Regions from separate parts of the Streptomyces sp. NPDC001568 genome, predicted to be linked through region 2. Evidence: riboswitches for the same ligand, from Rfam matches in the RefSeq annotation. Region 2 holds a riboswitch; the other holds the start of a gene.

Region 1 (3,899 bases), on a different contig from region 2:
CGGTGCCGCGGAACTCCTCTGCGGCGACGGCCAGGAAGTCGACCGGGTCCTCCTGCCAGTCGGGCTCGAAGAGCCGTACGCGGCCCCCGGTGGCCGGGCCGTCCAGCGGACCCCGCCCGGCCCGGCAGAGCTCGGCGACGGCGGCCGGCGGCAGCGGCACCCCGACGGCCCCCTCCGGGTTCACGGCGATGCCGAGCTGCGGGGGCAGGCCGCGCGCGAACTCCACGGCGGGGGCGATCACGAAGTCCATGCCGGGGCCGGCGCAGTACCGGAACTGGGCCTCCGAGCTGTAGACGGGGACGTACGCCTCCCCGCCGATCAGCATCGTGGGAAGGCTGAGGCTGCCCTGCTCCGGGCCGCCGCCCTCGGGCAGCGGCACCCAGAGCGGGCTGCGCCCGAGCACCTCGACGATCCGCTCCCCGGCGTCCGTCCGCCCGAGCGCCGCCCCGAGCACCTGCTCCAACTCGTTCGCCGGCCAGCCGCTGCCCTGCATGTACCCCTGCCCTCCGTGTGGCGCCGATGTGCTGCCGAGGCTATCGGCTGCGGACGGGCCCGGTCGGAGTCAGCCGTGGAAGGCGATGGAGGTCACGGCGGCGGCCGAGCGGCGGTCGAGCAGCGTCGCCGAGGCGCAGCCCGCGGGCGGCCGTCCGGCCTCGGCCTCGCGGAGCAGCCGGCGGACGGCGCCGCGGTGGCGCGCGAAGGCGTACGCGGACACCCGACGCCCCCGCGCCGCCTGCCCGGAGAGCGCCTCCTCGGCGGTGGTGTCCAGCAGCAACAGGTGCAGCGAGCGGCCCCGGCGGCGGGCGACGGCGGCGAGCAGGCCCCGTACCCAGCTCTGCGTGCCGCAGTCGTGCACCACTACGGAATCGCCGGAGCTGAGCTTGCGCCACAGCCCCCAGTAGTGGGCGACGCGGACGAGCGGCCGGTACGCGGCGTAGGGCAGCGCGGCCGGCATCCGGCGCTCCCAGCGCTCGCGGGCGTCCTGGGAGTCGATGCCGCCGCCTTCGGTGGCGCGCTTGATCAGGGTGCTCTTGCCGCCGCCGGGCAGCCCGGACACCACGACGATGTCCCCCGCCGACCAGCCGAGCCGGTGCGGGCCGCGCGCGGCGGATCCGCGCAGGTCACGGACCGGGCCGACGCCCTCCGCGTGGATCCGCGGATCCACGCCCGCGCCCCGCTGGGTCGGGACCCCGTCCAGCCCGTCGAGCCCGTCGAGCCCGTCGATGGGTCCCGTTGTGGTGACCACTCCGAACCTCCACACAGCGTCTCCCCCCGAAACGGGGCCGCACGAGCCCCCTGCCCACTGAGTGTAAAGAGACGGTAATCCGGCGCGCCCGGTTCCGCTCTCCGCTTTCTTCCGGGCCCCGCCACCCGGTCCCCGACGTCCCGTGCAATGATGTGCGCCATCTGGACACCAACTGCATACCGGCCGCTTGAATCCGCGCGGGAGAGTCCCGGCAGGCCGCAAGGCCGTGCCCGGGCGCCGAAGGAGCAAGTACCTCCCTTGAATCTCTCAGGCCCCGTACCGCGTGGATGAGGCAGATCTGAAAAGCGAGCCGCGACACGACCGTCCCGACGGTCGTCGGAGCGTGCTCCACCCAAGGTGCAAACCGTGGAGTTGACCCGTACGCGCGGGAACTCCCGGCGAACCTCTCAGGTTCCGATGACAGATGGGGAGGATCGTCCTCGTCATGTCATGCCCTGGGACCCGGGAGCCACACCCATGAGCACTGCCCCCCGCCTGACCGCGCTCGACGCGCTGCACCGCTCGCTCGGTGCGACCATGACCGATTTCGCGGGCTGGGACATGCCGCTGCGGTACGCCAGTGAGCGCGACGAGCACAACGCCGTGCGCACCCGCGCCGGCCTGTTCGACCTGTCCCACATGGGCGAGATCACCCTGACCGGCCCCGAGGCCGTCAAGGTGCTGGACTACGCGCTGGTCGGCAACATCTCGACCGTCGGTGTCGGCCGCGCCCGCTACACGCACATCTGTCGGGAGGACGGCGGGATCCTCGACGACCTGATCGTCTACCGCCTGGGCGAGACCGAGTTCATGGTCGTCGCCAACGCCTCCAACGCCCAGGTCGTGCTGGACGCGATCACCGAGCGCGCCGCCGGCTTCGACGCCGAGGTCCGTGACGACCGTGACGCGTACGCGCTGATCGCCGTCCAGGGCCCCGAGTCCCCCGGCATCCTGAAGTCCCTCACGGACGCCGACCTGGACGGGCTGAAGTACTACGCGGGCCTGCCGGGCACCGTCGCGGGCGTGCCCGCGCTGATCGCGCGTACGGGCTACACGGGCGAGGACGGCTTCGAGCTGTTCGTCTCCCCCGAGCACGCCGTGGCGCTGTGGCAGGCGCTCACCGAGGCGGGCGCGGGCGTCGGCCTGGTCCCGGCCGGCCTGTCCTGCCGCGACACGCTGCGCCTGGAAGCGGGCATGCCGCTGTACGGGCACGAGCTGACCACCTCCCTCACCCCGTTCGACGCGGGTCTGGGCCGGGTCGTGAAGTTCGAGAAGGAGGGCGACTTCGTCGGCCGCGCCGCGCTGGAGGCCGCCGCCGAGAAGGCCGCCACGAAGGCGCCGCGCAAGCTGGTCGGTCTGATCGCCGAGGGCCGCCGCGTCCCGCGCGCCGGCTTCCCCGTCGTCGCCGACGGCCGGGTCATCGGCGAGGTCACCTCGGGCGCCCCGTCCCCGACGCTGGGCAAGCCGATCGCGATGGCGTACGTCGACGCGGAGCACGCCGCACCGGGCACGTCCGGCGTGGGCGTCGACATTCGCGGTACGCATGAGCCGTACGAGGTCGTGGCCCTGCCGTTCTACAAGCGGCAGAAGTAGTCCCGCACACGGCGACGCGGCACGGACCGGCCGTACGGACACCCGTACGGTGGCGTCCCGTGCCGTCCCGTGGCGTCCCAGCATCCAAGACCGCTGTTCGTATCCACTCCCCCGCATCCAGGAGAATCAGGTCATGAGCAACCCCCAGCAGCTGCGTTACACCAAGGAGCACGAGTGGCTGTCGGACGCCGTGGACGGCGTCGCGACGGTCGGCATCACGGAGTTCGCGGCCAACGCGCTCGGTGACGTCGTCTACGCCCAGCTCCCCGAGGTCGGCGACACCGTCACCGAGGGCGAGACCTGTGGCGAGCTGGAGTCGACCAAGTCGGTCAGCGACCTGTACTCCCCCGTCTCCGGCGAGGTCGTCGAGGCCAACCAGGACGTCGTGGACGACCCGGCCCTCGTGAACACGGCCCCGTTCGAGGGTGGCTGGCTGTTCAAGGTGCGACTCTCGGACGAGCCCAAGGACGTGCTCTCGGCCGAGGAGTACGCCGCGCTCACCCACTCCGACAACTGACACCCCAGGGGATCTTGATGTCCGTACTGAACACGCCCCTCCACGAGCTCGACCCCGACGTCGCCGCCGCCGTCGACGCCGAACTCGTGCGCCAGCAGTCCACCCTGGAAATGATCGCGTCGGAGAACTTCGCTCCCGTCGCCGTCATGGAGGCCCAGGGCTCGGTCCTGACCAACAAGTACGCCGAGGGCTACCCCGGCCGCCGCTACTACGGCGGCTGCGAGCACGTCGACGTCGTCGAGCAGATCGCGATCGACCGGATCAAGGCGCTCTTCGGCGCCGAGGCCGCGAACGTGCAGCCGCACTCCGGTGCGCAGGCGAACGCCGCCGCGATGTTCGCGCTGCTGAAGCCGGGCGACACGATCATGGGCCTGAACCTGGCCCACGGCGGTCACCTGACCCACGGCATGAAGATCAACTTCTCCGGCAAGCTCTACAACGTGGTCCCGTACCACGTCGACGAGACCGGCGAGGTCGACATGGCCGAGGTCGAGCGCCTCGCCAAGGAGTCCAAGCCGCAGCTGATCGTCGCCGGCTGGTCCG
Region 2 (3,899 bases):
GACCGGGCCCACGCCGGGGCCGCCGCCGCCGTGCGGGATGCAGAAGGTCTTGTGCAGGTTCAGGTGCGAGACGTCGCCGCCGAAGTGACCCGGCTTGGCCAGGCCCACCAGGGCGTTCAGGTTGGCGCCGTCGACGTACACCTGGCCGCCGGCCTCGTGCACCTGGGCGCAGATGTCGGCGACGTGCTCCTCGAACACACCGTGCGTCGACGGGTAGGTGATCATCAGCACGGCGAGCTCGTCGCGGTACTGCTCGATCTTGGCGCGCAGGTCGGCCGCGTCCACCTCGCCGTCGTCCGCCGTCTTGACGACGACGACCTTCATGCCGGCCATCACGGCGCTCGCCGCGTTGGTGCCGTGCGCGGAGGACGGGATGAGGCAGATGGTGCGCTGCTCGTCGCCGTTCGCCCGGTGGTAGGCGCGGACGGCCAGCAGGCCGGCGAGCTCGCCCTGGGAGCCGGCGTTCGGCTGGATGGAGACCTTGTCGTAGCCGGTCACCTCGCAGAGACGTTCCTCCAGCTCGGTGATGAGCGTGAGGTACCCCTGCGCCTGCTCGACCGGGGCGAACGGGTGCAGCTGGCCGAATTCGGGCCAGGTCACCGGCTCCATCTCGGTCGTCGCGTTGAGCTTCATCGTGCAGGAACCCAGCGGGATCATGCCGCGGTCCAGCGCGTAGTCCTTGTCCGACAGCTTGCGCAGGTAGCGCAGCATCGCGGTCTCGGAGCGGTGCTGGTGGAACACCGGGTGGGTGAGGACCTCGTCCGAGCGCTGCAGGGCCTCGGGCAGGGTCTCGGCCGTGGTGGCGTCCAGGGCCTCGAGGTCGGCGGCGACCCCGAAGGCGCCCCAGACGGCCTCGACGTCGGCGCGCAGGGTGGTCTCGTCACAGGCGACGGAGACCAGGTCGGCGTCGACCTGGAAGAGGTTGACGCCCGCGGCGCGGGCGGCCGCGACGACCTCGGCCGCCTTGCCGGGGACGCGGGCGGTGATCGTGTCGAAGTACGAGCCGTGCACGACCTCGACCCCGCCGGCCGTCAGGCCCGCGGCGAGCAGGGCGGCGTAGCGGTGGGTGCGGCGGGCGATCGTCCGCAGCCCGTCCGGGCCGTGGTAGACGGCGTACATGCCGGCCATGACGGCGAGCAGCACCTGCGCGGTACAGATGTTGCTGGTGGCCTTCTCGCGGCGGATGTGCTGCTCGCGGGTCTGCAGCGCCAGCCGGTACGCCTTGTTGCCGTCCGCGTCGACGGAGACGCCGACGAGGCGGCCCGGCAGGGAGCGGGCGTGCTTGGCCTGAACGGCCATGTAGCCGGCGTGGGGTCCGCCGAAGCCCATCGGGACGCCGAAGCGCTGGGTGGTGCCGACGGCGATGTCCGCGCCCAGCTCGCCCGGGGAGGTCAGCAGGGTCAGGGCGAGCAGGTCGGCGGAGACGGTGACGACGGCGCCGAGCTCGTGCGCCTGGTCGATGACCGGCTTGATCTCCCGTACGGCGCCGGAGGCACCGGGGTACTGGAGCAGCACGCCGAAGACGCCGCGCTCGGCGATCTCGGCGGGGATGCCGTCCGACAGGTCGGCGACGACGACCTCCACGCCCGTGGGCTCGGCGCGGGTCTCGATCACCGCGATGGTCTGCGGCAGCGCGTCGGCGTCGATCAGGAAGACACCGCCCTTGACCTTGCCGACACGGCGGGCCAGCGACATGGCCTCGGCGGCGGCGGTGCCCTCGTCGAGGAGGGAGGCGCCGGAGGTCGGCAGACCGGTCAGGTCGGCGACGACGGTCTGGAAGTTCAGCAGGGCTTCCAGCCGGCCCTGCGAGATCTCCGGCTGGTAGGGCGTGTACGCCGTGTACCAGGCCGGGTTCTCCATGACGTTGCGCAGGATGACCGGCGGGGTGAAGGTGCCGTAGTAGCCGAGGCCGATCATCGAGGAGAGGACCTGGTTGCGGTCGGCGAGCGAGCGGAGCTCGGCGAGCACCTCCGCCTCGGTCCGTGCCTCGGGCAGGTTCAGCGCCGCGGCGGTCTTGATCACATCCGGTACCGCGGCGGCGGTGAGCTCGTCCAGGGAGCCGTAGCCCACCTGGGCGAGCATCTTCGCCTGCGCCTCGGCGTCCGGGCCGATGTGGCGCTGCTCGAAGGGGATGCCTCGCTCCAGCTGGGAGAGCGGAATGCGGTTGGCGGTCATGACGGAGGCCTCCTGGTCGTATGACCTGCGAGGGGCACCACGGCGCGGGCACCCGGACGGCCTCCCCCTCTGTCATCTCAACCTGAGAGCTTCACCGGGCCACGAGGGGATCGCCCACGGGGTCCGGCTTTCACCGTCGGTGAGGAGAGGAGCCGGTACTGCGTCCCGGCACCGCTCCTGCTTTCCAGAGTGGCCTCTTCACGTGCGGTACGTATGCCTGAGAGATTCCGGGGAGGATTTGCTCCTTCGGCGCCTCCGTCGAACTCAATCGGAGGACTCTCCCGCACAGGGTCAACAGCCGTCACCCAGCCTACCAGCGAGGATCTGGACCCTCCCTCGAGTGGCCCCGTCTGCGGATATGCACTTTTGTAGTGATTACGGATGGAGTTGCGACCCAGTGGAGGGACCGTGCAGACCGACATCGATCCGCGCAGCCTGATCGGCCGCAAGGCATTCGACCGGAACGGCGCCAAGATCGGCACCGTGGACGAGGTCTACCTCGACGACGCCACGGGCGTTCCGGAGTGGGCCGCCGTACGGACCGGCCTCTTCGGCCGGGACGCCTTCGTCCCCCTGGAGCCCAGCGAGGTGGTGGACGACACCCTGCGCGTGCCGTTCGAACGTTCCCTCATCAGGGACGCCCCCGATTTCGGGGTCGGCCGTCACCTCTCCCCCGAGCAGGAGCTCCAGCTCTACCACCACTACGGCCTCGACGTGGTCCTCCCCTCGGAGTTCCAGCACGCCCCGCCCCCACCCGCCAAGAAGCGCCGCCGCGACGCCGGCCGGCCGGCCGGTTAGGCGGACACGCCCCCGGCCGGACCCACCAGGGGCAGCGGATCGGACGGCTCCAGCTCGGGGTCGTCCACCCGGAAGGTACGGGCCCGGCCCGGCGCGGAGCCGGGCCGCTCGAACCGTACGGTCACCCGGCCGACCCCACTGCCCTGGACCCAGCCGGGCCCGTACACCGCATGCCGTACGTCGCTCCCGGCCGCCCAGTACCGCACCACGCCCCCGCCCGGGTCCCCGGGCGCTCCTCCACCCTCCACGCTCCCTACGGCCCCTGCGGCCCCTCCAGGCGCCTCCACCTCACCGGCCCCGGACGGCACGTCCACCCGCTCCGCCCCATCCGGCGCAACGGTCCCGCTCTCCTGCGCGACGCCCGGGTCGCCGTCCGCCTCGGCGGCGCGCACCTGGGCGAAGAGGTCCTCCTGCGTGTAGTCCGCGAGGCCCGTCACCCCGACCCCCAGGAGGCGTACTCCTCCCGTGGTGTCCACGCCCTCCAGCAGCCGCGCGGCCGCCTCCCGCACCACGGCCGGGTCGTCCGTCGGGCCGCGCAGGGTCTCGGAGCGGGTCAGCGTCGAGAAGTCGTAGCGCCGCACCTTGAGGACGATGGTCCGGCCCGAGTGGCCGGAGGCCCGCAGCCGGCCCACGCACCGGTCGGCGAGCCGCTGCACCTCGTTGCGGATCCGTACCCGGTCGTGCAGGTCCACGTCGAAGGTGTCCTCGACCGAAACGGACTTCGCGTCGCGCTCCGCGACCACGGGCCGGTCGTCCAGCCCCAGCGCCATCCGGTACAGCCCCGCCCCGTGCGCCTTGCCGACCATCCGGACCAGCTCGTCCTCACCGGCTTCGGCGAGCTCCCCGACGGTGGTGATCCCGGCCCGGCGCAGGTGCTCCCCGGTGGCCGGCCCCACCCCGGGCAGGGTCCGCACCGACATGGGCGC

What was found. A riboswitch is a leader RNA that binds a small molecule or an ion and turns the genes downstream of it on or off. The one in region 2 is predicted to bind glycine.
Region 1: another riboswitch for glycine. It lies ahead of gcvT (glycine cleavage system aminomethyltransferase GcvT); the one in region 2 lies ahead of gcvP (aminomethyl-transferring glycine dehydrogenase).

The regions. Positions count from the first base shown of each region.
Region 1 is NZ_JBIAVF010000016.1:75,743-79,641, forward strand. Features, by position in the region: gene ACFY0I_RS27625 (enhanced serine sensitivity protein SseB) at 1-493, opposite strand, end outside; gene ACFY0I_RS27630 (AAA family ATPase) at 563-1,246, opposite strand; glycine riboswitch at 1,435-1,538, shown strand; gene gcvT (glycine cleavage system aminomethyltransferase GcvT) at 1,724-2,839, shown strand; gene gcvH (glycine cleavage system protein GcvH) at 2,973-3,356, shown strand; gene glyA (serine hydroxymethyltransferase) at 3,374-3,899, shown strand, end outside.
Region 2 is NZ_JBIAVF010000017.1:210,189-214,087, forward strand. Features, by position in the region: gene gcvP (aminomethyl-transferring glycine dehydrogenase) at 1-2,175, opposite strand, end outside; glycine riboswitch at 2,371-2,469, opposite strand; gene ACFY0I_RS29130 (PRC-barrel domain-containing protein) at 2,584-2,973, shown strand; gene ACFY0I_RS29135 (DNA polymerase IV) at 2,970-3,899, opposite strand, start outside.